One region of the Massilia sp. METH4 genome, then DNA from elsewhere that is predicted to be linked to it. Evidence: predicted binding sites of a transcription regulator. Region 1 holds the regulator's gene; each other region holds the start of a gene.
The links. Region 1 encodes FNR, which switches genes on or off when oxygen is low (the NO sensors DNR and NnrR bind a similar motif). Its sites were predicted from a motif close to TTGATNNNNATCAA; they were not measured.
Positions count from the first base shown of each region.

Region 2: a site for FNR is predicted at 2,251-2,264, ahead of V6Z91_RS06565 (OmpW family outer membrane protein). Genes of this name have one in related genera too.
Region 3: a site for FNR is predicted at 1,765-1,778, ahead of V6Z91_RS09010 (XrtA system polysaccharide chain length determinant). Genes of this name have one in related genera too.

Region 1 covers NZ_CP146614.1:1,706,756-1,711,689, reverse strand. Annotated here, with positions in the region: gene V6Z91_RS07620 (response regulator) at 1-1,949, opposite strand, end outside; gene fnr (fumarate/nitrate reduction transcriptional regulator Fnr) at 2,095-2,853, shown strand; gene V6Z91_RS07610 (FixH family protein) at 2,974-3,477, opposite strand; gene ccoG (cytochrome c oxidase accessory protein CcoG) at 3,488-4,873, opposite strand; gene ccoP (cytochrome-c oxidase, cbb3-type subunit III) at 4,892-4,934, opposite strand, start outside.
Region 2 covers NZ_CP146614.1:1,473,376-1,478,309, reverse strand. Annotated here, with positions in the region: gene V6Z91_RS06575 (methyl-accepting chemotaxis protein) at 1-693, opposite strand, end outside; gene V6Z91_RS06570 (DUF2244 domain-containing protein) at 921-1,376, shown strand; gene V6Z91_RS06565 (OmpW family outer membrane protein) at 1,573-2,184, opposite strand; gene V6Z91_RS06560 ((2Fe-2S)-binding protein) at 2,344-2,844, shown strand; gene V6Z91_RS06555 (molybdopterin cofactor-binding domain-containing protein) at 2,841-4,934, shown strand, end outside.
Region 3 covers NZ_CP146614.1:2,006,868-2,011,801, reverse strand. Annotated here, with positions in the region: gene V6Z91_RS09015 (XrtA-associated tyrosine autokinase) at 1-130, opposite strand, end outside; gene V6Z91_RS09010 (XrtA system polysaccharide chain length determinant) at 155-1,675, opposite strand; gene V6Z91_RS09005 (serine protease) at 1,944-2,726, shown strand; gene V6Z91_RS09000 (XrtA/PEP-CTERM system exopolysaccharide export protein) at 2,920-3,492, shown strand; gene V6Z91_RS08995 (hypothetical protein) at 3,669-4,235, shown strand; gene V6Z91_RS08990 (HPr-rel-A system PqqD family peptide chaperone) at 4,235-4,468, shown strand; gene V6Z91_RS08985 (HprK-related kinase A) at 4,476-4,934, shown strand, end outside.

The sequences.
Region 1 (4,934 bases):
CCGATCAGGTCGCGACTGGTGGCGTTGTCGTCCGCCACCAGCACGGAAAGGTGGCCGGCCGCCGGCTTGCGCGGCGCTTCCAGCCGCGGCAGCACACCGAACGGCAGCGTGAACCAGAACCGGCTGCCCTTGCCCGGTTCGCTCTCGACGCGGATCTCGCCGCCCATCAGTTCGACCAGGCGGCGCGAGATCGCCAGTCCCAGGCCCGTGCCGCCGAAGCGGCGCGTGATGCTCTCGTCGGCCTGCGTGAAGGCCTGGAACAGGTGCGACAGCTGCTCGGGATTCATGCCCATGCCGGTATCGCGCACCTCGAAGCGCAGCACGGCGCCGGACCCTTCCTCGCCCATGCGCTCAAGGCCCACCTCGACCACGACTTCGCCCTGCTCGGTGAACTTGATCGCATTGCCGGCCAGGTTCACCAGCACCTGCTGCAGGCGCAGCGCATCGCCGTGCAGCAGCCGGGGCACCTCGGGGTCGACGACGATGGCCAGTTCCAGTTCCTTCTCGCCGGCATTCATCGCCATCGTCGTACCCAGGGTGCTCATCGATTCATCGAGGTCGAACTCGACCGGCGACAATTCCATCCGCTGCGCCTCGATCTTGGAAAAGTCCAGCACGTCGTTCAGGATGCCCAGCAGCGAATCGCCGGCCGTGCGGATCATGTGCAGGTACTTGCGCTGCTGGGGGCTGAGGTCGCTGTTCTGCAGCAGCTGCGCCATGCCCAGCACGGCGTTCATCGGCGTGCGGATCTCGTGGCTCATATTGGCCACGAAGTCGCTCTTGGCGCGGTTGGCCGCCTCGGCCCGGTCGCGCGCCCGTTCCAGCTCGGCCGCGCGCTTTTCCAGCTCATCCATCAGCTCGCGCGCATGGGCGTCCGCCACCGAGCGCTCGCGCATCAGTTCGTTGAAGGCGGCCGTCAGCTCGCCGATCTCGTCGCGCGACGTGACCGGTAGTGCGGCAAAATGATGCGGTTCGCCGCGCAGGCCATGGATCGCGTTACGCAGCCGGACCAGCGGGGACATGAGCCGCAGCGTGATCCAGGTGATGACGCCGGCGGTGACGAGGGAAGCCAGCGTCCCCCACAGGGCCAGCCGCGACAGCAGGTCCTCGAAGGGTTCGAATGCTTCCTCCGCCGGCAGGTTCGCAATCAGGATCCAAGGTACCGTCTTCAGGTGCTTGTAGCTGAGCAGGGCGCGCCGGCCCTGGCCATCGGTACTGACGGTGGTGCCTTCGAAGCGCTGGCGGATCGCCATCAGCGTGGATGGGTAGCCGCCGGGGTTACGCGGCTTCATCAGCCGGGCCGGATCCGGGTGTACCACGTATAGCGACGGCTCATAGCCGGTGACGATGAAGTAATAGCCGGTGCGCCCCACCTTGGCGGTGCGCAGGTGGCCCAGCAGGTTGTCGCGGTACAGCCGCAGCACGCCGATCAGCACGCAGGCCACCTCGCCTTCCTCGCTGAGCACGGGCGCGACCATCTGCACGATCGGCTGGCCCACCGACTTGCCGATGACCGGTTCGGCGATCAGCGGGCTCTTCTCCCGCAGCACGCGCTGGAAATACGCGCGGTCGGCCACGCTGATGCCGGGGCGGCCAGGCAGCGCGGGAATGTCGGCCACGATCGCGCCGGCCGGGCTGACGACCAGGACATCGTCGAACAGGCGCAGCACGGCCCGGTAATCGTAGTACGCGCGCAGGGCCGGCGGATCATTGCAGATGTCACGCGGCTGCCAGCGCGCCGACTCGGCCACGATGTCGCGCAGCAGCACCATCTTCTCATCCAGCTCGAGGGCGGTGCGTGCGATCAGCGCGTCCTGCTGGGCGAACAGCACGCGCGTGAAGTCGTGCTGCATGCGCTGGGCCTGCAGCACGGTGACCAGCGCGATCATCAAGATGGACGTGATGGTCGTGGCCAGTGCGACTTTCGCCTTGATACCGAGCGGGCGCACGTCTCCCCCCTGCTTTGCTTTTATGGGGATACTATGCGCCGCCCGATGAATTGCAAACTGTGCGGAAGGGCACGCTACATGCAAGTTTTTGTCGATCCCGCGCATAGCCGGTACACTGGCGGTCAACCATAACCGGACCATGACGATGATGCACGAGCTCCCTTCCTTGACACTGCCCGGCGTGACCATCGAGAACCTGAAGGCGCGCTGCTCGACGTGCAGCATGCACCAGCTGTGCCTGCCGATGGGCCTGGACATGGGCGATATGGACAAGCTGGACAAGATCATCGGCCGCCGCCGCAAGGTGCAAAAGGGCGAGAACCTGTTCCGCATCGGCGACCCGTTCACGAGCCTGTACGCGATCCGGCTCGGCCATTTCAAGACGTACCAGATCAATGCCAACGGCGAGGAACAGGTAACGGGCTTCCAGATGGGCGGCGAACTGCTGGGCATGGACGCGATCAGCACCGACAAGCATTATTGCAGCGCGATGGCGCTGGAAGACAGCGAGGTGTGCGAGATTCCATTTGTCAGCTTGGAACACTTGCTGGTCGACATGCCCACCCTGCTGCGCCACTTCCACCGCATGATGAGCCAGGAAATCACGCGTGAGCAAAGCGTGATGCTCTTGCTCGGCAATATGCAGGCCACGCAGCGCTTCGCCGCCTTCCTCGTCAACCTGGCCTCGCGCTACGAGGCGCGCGGCTATTCGAGTACCGCGTTCCAGTTGCGCATGTCGCGCGAGGATATCGGCAACTACCTGGGGCTGACGATCGAAAGCATCAGCCGGCTGCTCAACAAGTTCAAGAAGCAGGGTTTGCTGAAAGTGTCGAACCGGGAAATCGAGGTGCTCGACCTGCCGCGGTTGAAGGCGATTACGGCGGGGACCGAAACCTGCGCCTGATGAGTGCCCGCGCATGCCTTGGTGTCTGACACTATTTTTCGCAGGAAAATAGTGTCAGACTCCGGTTTTCGGTGGAGGCAACCGGTGTCCGACCCCAGCGGCGGCACCAGCGCAGCCGGATCACTTCGACGCGATCGACAGCTCGCCTTCCACGGGCCACAGCCACTGCCCCTCCAGCCGCCAGCTCCGCTTCTCATCCTCCACCAGCACGGTCCACCGGCTGCGCTCGAGCGCCGGCAACGGCACGGCGAAGTTGCCGGCGGCATCCGGCCGCACCAGCAGGCGCAGGTCCTTCGCCGGCTGGGTGGCATGCGCCAGGTGCACCTGCAAGGCGCCGCGCACCGGCTCCATCGCCGACAGGCGGCCCTTCAGCACACCGTGGGCGGCGTCGTAGCGCAGTGTGACCCGCGCTTCCAGGGCGGCGGCGGCGCGATCGCGCCGCAGGTCCTGGTTGATCGCCTTGCCCTTCTTGTAATAATCGCCGACGACCAGCGCATCCTGCTGGGCGAAAGCCAGCCAGCCGGTGTAGCAGCCGGCGACCAGCACCGTGGCCGGGCCGGCCATCAGCAGCCAGGGCCACCGTTCGCGGTACCACGGGGTGGCGCTCAACGTCATCGTTTGCATGTTCTTCTCCTCAACGCGGCACGATGAATACCGCGCGCTCTTCCACCGCGAGCGCCGGATCGTCCAGCGCCGTCAGAGTAAATGTGATGTCATTGGAACCGGTCTTGCCGGCGCCATGGGGAGCCTGCACGCGCACCGGCACGGCGCGCGTCTCGGTGCCGGCCAGGTCGACCATGTCGCTCGTCGCCAGCGCCAGTCCGGGCATGCCGGCGGCAGCGATGCGGTAGCGGTGCGGCTGCTCGGAAGTGTTCATGATCTGCAGCCGGTACACGTTCTCGATGGCGCCGCCGTCCACTTCGCGGCCCATCGAACCGCGGTCGCGAATCACGTCCATCTTCAACGGCGTGCGGGTGGCCAATGCGAAGCCGACCGCGACGCAAACGATTGCCAGGGCGGCGCAATAGGCCAGCACGCGCGGCCGCAAGGCCCGCTGCCTCACTTGCACCTGCGCCTGCGCCGGCGACAGCCCGCAGGCCATGGCGCGGTCGGTGCTGTAGCGGATCAGGCCGCGCGGCTGGCCGATCTTGTCCATCACGCCGTTGCAGGCATCCACGCAGGCGGCGCAGCCGATGCATTCGTATTGCAGGCCGTTGCGGATATCGATGCCCGTCGGGCACACCTGCACGCACATCGTGCAATCGATGCAGGCGCCATCCTTTGCCTTCTTGCCGCGCGGCTCGCCCCGTTTCGCGTCATAGGTAATGATCAGCGTGTCGCGGTCGAACATGGAGCTCTGGAAGCGGGCATAGGGGCACATGTACTTGCACACCTGCTCGCGCAGCCAGCCGGCGTTGCCGTAGGTGGCGAAGCCGTAGAACAGCACCCAGAACGTTTGCCAGGGCCCCAGCGACAGCGTGGCGATGCCCGTGCCCAGCTCGCGCACGGGTGTGAAGTAGCCGACGAAGGTGAAGCCGGTCCACAGCGCGACGGCGCCCCAGGCCAGGTGCTTGGCGGTGCGCTTGCCGAGCTTGCGTGCCGACGGGCGTTGCCGGTCGAGCGCAATGCGCGCCGAGCGCGAACCTTCGATCCTTCGCTCGATCCAGAGGAAGATCGAGGTGTACACGGTCTGCGGGCAGGCGAAGCCGCACCACACGCGGCCGGCCATCGCCGTCACCAGGAACAGCCCCCACGCGCAAATGATCAGCAGCGCGGCAAGGTAGATGAAGTCCTGCGGCCACAGCACCAGGCCGAACAGGTAGAACTTGCGCGCGCCCAGGTCGAACAGTACGGCCTGGCGGTCGTTCCACGTGAGCCATGGCAGGCCGTAGTAGACGAGCTGCGTGAGCCACAGGCACAGCCAGCGCAGGCGCGCGTAGCGGCCATCCGTCTCGCGCGGGTGGATCGGCTGGCGCTTTTCATACATCCGGATGACTTGCTCCGGCACGGGGGCGTTCATGATCGGCTCTTTATCGCTTCAATGCTTTGTTTCGTTGGACAGGCCCCACACGTACGCAGCC
Region 2 (4,934 bases), 230 kb from region 1:
CAGGTCGCCCGCCGCCACCGTTTCGGCCACGTGCACCGCTTGGGCGAGCGGCCGCGTGATCGAGCGCGTGACCAGCATGGCGATGACGGCGCCGGCCACGGCGGCAAGCAGGCCGAGCCCGATCATCAGCCAGCGGCCATTGCGGAAAGTGGACGTGGCGTCCTCGCTGGCTTCGTTTGCCAGCTCCGCCTCGTGGGCGATGAGCTCGTCGAGCGCGGCCAGCATGCCGTTCACGCCGGGGCCGCTGGTGCCGAGCAGGTATTCGGTGGCGTCCTGGATTTCGCCATCCTTGCGGAGGGCGATGAGCTTGTCGTTCTTGGCCCGGCCGTCAGCAAGTGCGCGGTCCACCTTGGCCAGCAGTGCCTTCTCCTGTTCGGTGTCCAGCATGCCTTCGAGCTTTTGGCGAGCATCGTCGTACAGCTTGCGATAGTTCGCCACCTTCTGCAGTTCCGCATTCATCTGCTGCGTGCTGGGCGTAACGATCGTCGTGGTCAGCGCCAGCGCGATATTGCGCACGTTGTCGACCATGATGTTGGCCGTGGCCAGCTTCACGTTCTTGTCGTGCACGATATCGTCGGCGCGCTCGCCGATGCGCGTCATGGACGTCAGTCCCAGCACCAGCACGGCCAGCAGCAGGGCCAGCACGGCGCCGAATCCCAGCCCGAGGCGGGCTCCAATGTTCAGGTTGGACATGATCTCTCCCCATCGATGGATAGTCCTGCCTGCTCGGACAGCAGGCTTGCGAACATTGTTCACCGAAAGCGCGAATTTGTTGCGGAGCGAGGTGCGTTTTGGAAGGGGCTTGTCTCATGGCAACAACGTTGGCTTGACCGGGCGGCAACTGCCTGTCGATACTGCAACCGTGCGCGGGCGCGCGCCCGGCCGGGCGTACATTACTTGCTCTACCGGAGGAAAATACGGTGAAACGTGATTGGCATGGGGAACGCCGCGAATGGCTGTTGCGGCGCAATTGCTCGCTGACGCCGCGGCAAACCATGTTCACCTGGACCGCGCTCCTTGCTATCTCGCTTGCCGTCGGCATGTTCTTCACGCTGCAAGGCGCGTGGTACGTGCTGGTTTTTTCAGTGCTGGAAATGGCCGCCGTGACGGCGGCCTTCATCGCCTACAGCCGTCATGCCACCGACTTCGACCGTATCGTCTACGAGCAAGGCGTACTGTCCGTGGAAAAGGTGCGCGCCGGCCAGGCCCAGCTGACGCAACTCGATCCCTACTGGCTGCGCATCGTGCCGCCCGAGCGGCGGCGCGACCCGATCCGCCTCGTGGCGCGCGGTGTCACCGTCGACATCGGTACCTGGCTGCCCGACGACGAGCGGCGCGCGCTGGCGCGCCAGCTGCGCGAAGCGCTCGCGCAGTAAGCGCCGCCTGCGGCGTCGGTGTCAGACACTATTCTCGGGCTTGGTGTCTGACATTATTTCCCGGGGCCTCATCCGGGAAATAGTGCCAGACACCGGTTTCCCTTCCGATCACCACGAAAAAAAACCTGCCGCCGGCGAACCGGGGGCAGGCAAAAGGCTTGGAGTTACTCCAGGTTAAAACGCTGTATTCGCCTCCTCAGAAGCGGTAACCGACGCCGACCCCGAACAGCACCGGGTCGACCTTGACCTTGCTGGCCTTCACGCCACCGATCAGCACGTCACTGCGGATCTGCACCTTCTTCACATCCACGTTCAGCGACCAGTTGCGGTCGAGCTTGAAGTCGATGCCCGCCTGCGCGGCCAGGCCGAAGCTGTCGTGTTCCAGGCTGGCCTGGCCACCCAGCAGCCGGTTCTTCGAGAACGTCGTCCAGTTCACGCCCAGGCCCACGTAGGGGCTCACGGTCTTGGCCGGCGTGAAGTGGTACTGCGCCATCAGCGTGGGCGGCAAGTGCTTGAAGGTGCCGATGCTTTGCCCGTCGAGGTAGACCTCGTGTTTCTGCGGCCAGGTGAGCACGAGCTCGGCGGCGAAGTTCGGCGTGAAGAAATACGAAATATCGATCTCGGGGATCGTCTTGTTCTCGACGCTGATGCGGTCGGCTGCGCCGACGCCGGCGACCGGATCGGACTTGTCGGCCGGGTCGATGTGCACGGCGCGGGCGCGCACTTGCCAGTTCGATTCCTGGGCAAAAGCCTGGCAGGCGAACATGCCGGCGGTGATGGCGATGATGGCGACGACTGCTTTTTTCATGATGCTTCCTTTTCTCTATTCACTGTGTCAGCGGCGCCAGTGTAGGGAGGCTCATCTGTAAAAACTTTGATACAAGTCAAAATTGCCCAAACGAATACAGATAGGAGAAAAACAAGTAAGATATTTGCGCTACGCACCCACCTCTTCTGGAGAACAGGCATGAAGCTGAACGTGAATGGACAGGTCCGCGAATTCGAAGCGGAGGAAGATACCCCGCTGCTCTGGGTGCTGCGAGAGCAGCTGGGCCTGACCGGCACCAAATACGGTTGCGGCATCGCCCAGTGCGGTGCCTGCACGGTGCACATCGATGGCGAGGCCATGCGCAGCTGCGTGCGGCCCGTCTCGACCGTGACGGAGCAGATGAAGATCGTGACGATCGAAGGCCTGTCGCCGGATGGCTCCCACCCCGTGCAGAAAGCCTGGGCGGCGCTCGACGTACCGCAATGCGGCTTCTGCCAGAGCGGCATGATCATGGCCGCCACCGCGCTGCTGAAGGAAAAACCGAAGCCCACCGATGCCGACATCGACATGGCCATGAAGAACATCTGCCGCTGCGGCACCTACAACCGCGTGCGCAAGGCGATCCACGTGGTGGCGCGCGGCGGCGATCCGAAGAGCGCCGGCCTGGCCATCGAACACCGCGAAGGGAGCAAGGCATGAGCGCCGTGCTGAATCCCGCGCGCCGCCGCTTCCTCGGCCAGTCGGCCGGCCTGGTGGTCGCCTTCCACATTCCGTTCGCGGCGCAGGCGCAAGCCACGCCTTCCCCCGAAGTCAACGCCTGGGTGGTCGTCAAGCCCGATGACACGATCATCATCCGCATCGCGCGCTCCGAGATGGGGCAGGGCACCCTGACGGGCCTGGCGCAGCTGGTGGCCGAAGAGCTGGACGCCGACTGGAGCAAGGTCACCACCGAATACCCGACGCCGGGCGCGAACCTGGCCCGCAAGCGCGTCTGGGGCAGCTTCTCGACGGGCGGCAGCAATGGCGTGCGCGGTTCGCACGAGTACGTGCGCAAGGGCGGCGCCGCCGCGCGGATGATGCTGGTGCAGGCGGCAGCAACGCAGTGGGGCGTGCCGGCCACGGAATGCCGCGCCGCCAACAGCGTGATCACGCACGTGCCCACCGGCCGCACCGTTACGTACGGCAAGGTGGCCGATGCCGCCGGCAAGCTGGAAGCGCCGCAGGACATCGTGGTGAAAGACCCGAAGGACTGGAAGATCGCCGGCAAGCGCCTGGCGCGGCTGGACACCGTCGACAAGACCACCGGCAAGCAGATCTACGGCATGGACCTGACGATGCCCGGCATGCTGAACGCGGCGATCAAGGATTGTCCCGTCTTCGGCGGCAAGGTAAAGAGTTTCAACGCCGAGGCGATCAAGGACAAGCCCGGCGTGAAGAAGGTGCTGCAGGTGGGCGACTCCGCGGTGGCCGTGGTGGCCGATACGTGGTGGCGCGCCAAGAGCGCCCTCGATGCACTGCCGATCGAATGGGATAAGGGCCCGAACGCGAACCTCTCCAGCAAGGATGTGGCGGCAACGCTGAAGGCCGGGCTGGACGCGCCGGAAGCGGCGGTCGGCAATGCGAACGGCGACGTGAAGGCAGCGCTGGCCGCTGCCGCGCGCCGCATCGATGCCGTCTATTCCTATCCGCACCAGAACCACGCGACGATGGAAACGATGAACGCCACCGCGCGCTGGACGTCGGAGCGCTGCGAGGTCTGGTCGCCCACGCAGAACGGCGAAGCAGCACTCGCCGCCGCGTCGGAAGCGGCCGGCCTGCCGCAGGAGCGTTGCGATGTGTACAAGATCCACCTGGGCGGGGGCTTCGGACGGCGTGGCGCGGTGCACGACTGGGTGCGCCAGGTGGTGCAGATCGCGAAAGAGATGCCGGGCACGCCCGTCAAGCTGATCTGGACCCGCGAGGAAGACATGCTGCACGGCCGCTACCACCCGGTCACGCAGTGCAAGCTGACGGCCGGCCTGGACAAGCAGGGCAACCTCACGGCGCTGCACATGCGCATCTCCGGGCAGTCGATCGTGGCCGCGCTCTTCCCGGGCAATATCAAGAACGGCAAGGACGGCGCGGTGTTCCAGGGCCTGAACGCACCGGGCACGGATGCGTCGATCGGGTACACGGTGCCGAACCTGCTGGTGGACCACGCCATGCGCAATCCACCGGTGCCGCCGGGTTTCTGGCGCGGCGTGAACCTGAACCAGAATGCCATCTACCTGGAATGCTTCATCGACGAGATCGCGCATGCGACGAAGCAGGACCCGCTGGCCTTGCGCCGCAAGCTGATGAAGGACAGCCCGAAGCACCTGGCCGTGCTGAACGCCGTGGCCGAGCGCGTGGGCTGGCAGAAGAAGCCGAAGAAGGGCATCTACCGCGGCCTGGCGCAAACGATGGGCTTCGGCAGCTACGTGGCCGCCTGCGCGGAAATCTCGGTGGACAAGGAAGGCAAGCTGAAGATCCACCGCATCGTGGCGGCCACCGACCCTGGCCACGCCGTGAACCCGCAGCAGATCGAGGCGCAGGTGGAAGGCTCGTTCGTGTACGGCCTGTCGGCCGCGCTGTACGGCGAGTGCACGGTGAAGGATGGCCAGATCGAGCAATCGAACTTCGACACTTACCAGGTGATGAAGATGGACGAGATGCCGGCCGTGGAGACGATCATCATCCCGTCCGGCGGCTTCTGGGGCGGCGTGGGCGAACCGACGATCGCCGTGGCCGCGCCGGCCGTGCTGAACGCG
Region 3 (4,934 bases), 300 kb from region 1:
CGGTATCCTGGCTGCCGCCGGCCGGCTCATGCGCGCTCGGCTCCACCGCCTGCGTACGGACCTGGGCCAGCGGGGCTGGCGGCGCGACGGACTTGCCGATGCGGTTGGCGGCTTTCTCGATAATGCTCACTTGATAACCTGTGCTTTCCCCGGCCTAGGCTTGCCGGAAAACGGTGAAGGCCAATACCCCGCCATAGGCGGTGAACAGGGAGGCAACCGCCGCGGCGAACGCGTACAGGCGGCGGCGGCGGCGCACCTTCTGCTGGTCGGTCCAGTTCATGCCGATGCTGCCCAGGATGGGCAGGCCCGTGGTCTCGCGCAGGCTGACCTGGCTGAGGAAGGTCGGCCGGATCTGGCTCAGCAGCAGAGCCGTGCCGAGGCCGGCGACCAGTGCGCCGAGGAGCACGAGCGTGTACAGGCGGGGCCGGTTCGGCCCTGCCGGCGTGCTCGGCACGGAAGGTGGATCGACGACGCGGAACGTCAGCATGTCGGTCACCGTGGACAAATCGCCCGACAGTTTCGCGGCCTCGCGGCGCGACACCAGCTTCTCGTAGTTGTCCTTGTTGACCGCGTAGTCGCGGTTCAGCTGGGCCAGCTGCGCTTCCACTTCCGGTGCCTGGGTGCTCATCTCGCGCATCTGCGCCAGGCGCGACGAGTATTCGCCCACCCGCGCCTTCAGCGAGGCGATGCGGGCTTCCTCCACCGACAGCTGGACATTCATCTGTTGCAGCATCGGGCTGTAGCCGGCGCCGGGATCCACGGCGCGAACCTTCTTCGCTTCCTCCTTCTTGCGCTGCTCGAGCTGGGCGATCAGGCGCTTGGCGGCCACGATGTCGGGGTGTTCGTCCGTGTACTGCATCCGCAGCGTGTCGAGATTCTTTTCCAGGGTCGAGATGCGCCCGTCCAGTTCCGGATTGACGATTTCGCGCTCGGCCGTGTCGGTGAGCGGTGCCATGTCATCGCCGGCCATCTGGCGCTTGATCGCATCGCGTGCCTGCTCCGCTTCCAGCAACTCCAGGCGGGCCTGGCTGATCTTTTCGTTCAGGTCGACATAGGAAGAGGCATAGTCGCCGCCCTGGCGCGGCAGCAGGCCCATGTGGCGGATCTTGAACTCCTTCAGCAGGTTCTCGCCGGTAGCGAGCTTTTCCTCGTACATCTTGATCTGGTCGTCGATGAACTGGATCGCCTTTTCCGATTCCTGCTGCTTGCCGCCGAAACTGCCCTCGACAAAGATGGTCAGCAGCGATTGCACCACTTCCTTGCCCAGCTTGGGATTGGGGTTGTTGTAGGAGATCGTATAGATGTCGTCGCGTTCGGTGCCGATCACCTTGATCTGCGTCATCAGCTCGTTGACGAGCTTTTCGTGTTCCTTCGGCGTCTTCGCGGTAATGTCGAGGTCAACCATCCGCAACACGCGCTCGACGTTCGGCCGGCTGATCAGCGTGCGGCGCATGAACATGACTTGCTGCTCCGTATTCGGCAGCGTCGTCATGCTCGCGAGCAAGGGCTTCAAGATACTTTGGGTATCAACGTAGACGCGCGCGGAAGCCTGGTAATCGTTGGGTAATTTGGAAACGACGGTCCAGCCGACAACGGCAACGAGCCACGTGATTGCCACCGCATACCAGCGGTACTTGCCAATTGCTTTGAGGAAGCTCAAAAGCAGGGCCATCATTTCTGCCATCTTGTAAACTCGCTTTCAGCCAAGCCATCCAGGACACTGCGCTCGAAAACTTCCCTACCTTTGACCTTCCTGAATATTGCTTAAATTACATCAATTACCCTATCATACCCCAGAAATGATTGCCTGTTGATATTAATTTTTCTTTCCAACATGACATTGGCGCAAGCGTTGCATTCTCCTCACAAAACGCAAAACTTAACTCTTCTCTAGCAACAAACACAGTGACTTCGAGTCACTGCAATTCTGCTATGCTGATTCGATGAGCCATCCCATCCGTATCGTTCGCTTCCTGTTGTTGGCCTGGACGGTCGCCCTGTGCATCGTTCCCGGCACGGGTCGCGCCGCCCTGAAAGATACGATTCCCGTCGTTAAATCCTCGGTGGTCGGGGTGGGCACGATGCTGCGCACGCGCAGCCCCGCGATCGTTTTCGTGGCTACCGGATTCGCCGTGGGCGATGGCCTGTCGATCATCACCAACGCCCATGCGTTACCCGAGCTGAACACGGAACGAATGGAAACGCTGGGCATCGTGACCAGCACGGAAGGCAAGCTCGATTTCCGTCCTGCCACCGTGACCGCGCTCGACCGTGAACACGACCTTGCCCACTTGCGCCTGGCCGGCGCGCCGTTGCCTGCGATGCGCCTGGACAGCAGCGGTTCCCTTGCCGAAGGCCAGTCCTTCGCATTTACCGGATTCCCGCTCGGCATGAGCCTTGGATTAACGCCTGTCACACACCGGGCCATGTTGTCGGCCATCACTCCGATCCTGCTGCCGTCGCCCAATTCGCGCCGGCTCGACGCGCGCGCGATCAGCCAGCTCAGAAGACCGTTCGAGATCATGCAGCTGGACGGCACCGCCTACCCCGGCAATAGCGGCAGTCCCGTGTATGACCCGGAAAGCGGCGTCGTATTCGGCGTCATCAACATGACGCTCCTGAAAGTCCACAAAGAAAACGGCCTCAGCCAACCCAGCGGAATCGCCTACGCAATTCCGGTGAAATACGTACAGGAACTGTTGCAACAAGGTGCCAACAAGAAGTAAAAAATTACGCGGTTCGACGTTGGGCTCGTATAAAATATGCAACACAAAATTTAGAAAATGAAAGTTACGGTCGCGTAATACACGTCGTGCACACAACCGCGCCTGCGCTCCATGCGGGCCGTCCGTAACAACCAAACTGGAGAGTCCCGTGAAATACCAAACGCTGTTCAAATGGCTGGCGGCAGGCGCGGTCATGGTGGGTGCCCTGGGCGGGTGCGCCAGTTCGGGGAACTTGATGGCCGATGCGGGACCCGCGCCGGCACCGGATTACCTGATCGGTCCGGGCGATAACGTCAATATCATTGTGTGGCGCAACCCCGAGGTGTCGCAGAGCGTGCCGGTACGGCCGGATGGCAAGATCACCACGCCGCTCGTCGAGGATCTCGAAGCGAGCGGCAAGACGCCGACCGCGTTGGCACGCGACATCGAAAAGGCCCTCGCCAAATACATCCAGCAACCGGTCGTCACCGTCATCGTCACCGGCTTTACGGGAACGTATGGCGAGCAAATCCGCGTGATCGGGCAGGCTGCGCGGCCGCAGGCCCTGCCCTACCGGCGCGACATGTCGCTGATGGATGTCCTGATCGCCGTGGGTGGCGTGACCGAATTCGCGGCGGGAAACAAGGCCACCATCGTGCGGAATGTCGATGGCAAGCAGCAGCAATACCGCGTGCGCCTGAACGACCTGATCAAGGAGGGCGATATCTCCGCGAACGTCGCGATGCGTCCGGGGGATATCCTGATCATTCCTGAAAGCTTCTTCTGAGCTGGCTGAGCTGTCGAGAATCTTTACAGCTTTGGACCAGATCAAATCCGATGACTGGTTCCTTTGCTTTAAGTCATTGATTTGCATGGTGCAAGCATATGTGAACGGTATTGGGAACGGTAATTGCTTACCTTTTTCGCAATACTTAACGCATTCGATCCAGAAGGAATACCGACGTGTCCACTGAACAACAGCAAGACGCGCCAGACAATGGCAAGCCGGATTTGTCGCCCGAGGGCGCGGCGCGGCGACGCTTTACCCGCGCCGGGGTCGCCGCTTCGGGCGTACTGCTCACGCTGCATAGCCAACCGGGCATGGCGGTCGAGGTGTGCACCACGCCGTCAGGCTATCTATCGGGCGGCCTGCAAAGCTTTCGCGGTCCGCCGCCCACCTGTGCGGGCCGCTCGCCGGGTTACTGGAAAACGCATAGCTGGCCCCGTGGTACCAACAAGGCCCAGTTATACGCCAAGGTCTTCAGTTGCAATGGGATAAATGGCAAGACCTACGGTACCATCAGCCAGGCCGCCATCCTCGAACCGCAGCAATGGGACAGGAATGGCATCGGCCGCCATCTCATCGCATGCTACCTGAATGTGCAAGCCGGGCTGTCGACCTTCCAGACGGTGCCCATGCTCCAGCGCATCTGGCTGGAATACCAGGCCAAGGGCTACTACACGCCGACCGCTGGCGTGCGCTGGGACGGCGCGAAGATCGTCGAGTACCTGCGCGGCACCATGTACTGATGGCTTCGTCGTGGCGCCTCGTTCCCGGCCAGGCCCTGCTGCACCGCGGCTGGGACGGCGCCTATGTGCTCTACAACGATCTGTCGGGCGATACCCACCTGTTGGCGGAAGAGGCGATGAGCCTGCTGATGGCGCTGCGGGATGGCGACGTGACCCCGGAAGAGCTGGCGGCACCCGAATTGGCCGACATGCTCGCCACACTGCGCCAGCTCGACCTGGTCGAGCCTTGCTGAGCATGCCATGACGCATGTCGGCAGCCTGACCCGCGCCCAGCTCGGCGAATGCCTTGCCGGGCCAGGAATCCACCTGCGCACGGGGCGCTTCACGACCTTGCTGCGTTCGCCCATTGCCAGCGTTGCCGACGGCATCCATCGGCTCTACGGCGACTACCCGTTGTCCAGCGGCTTTGCGGATTTCCATCTGGACCTGGTGCGCCCCGCCACGTTGCGCCGCTGGCTGCGGCCCCAGGTGACGCTGCTCTACGACAGGCGTTCCATGTTCAAGCCCTTGCCCCTGGATCAGGCTTTTCCCATGTTCGAATGGGGGCTGAACTGGTGCGTGTCGAGCCGGGCCAACCGCTACCTGATCATCCACGCGGCCGTCGTCGAAAAGAATGGGCGGGCCGTGATCCTGCCGGCGCCCCCCGGCTCGGGCAAGAGCACGCTCTGTGCCGCGCTCGTCGGCCGCGGCGGCTGGCGC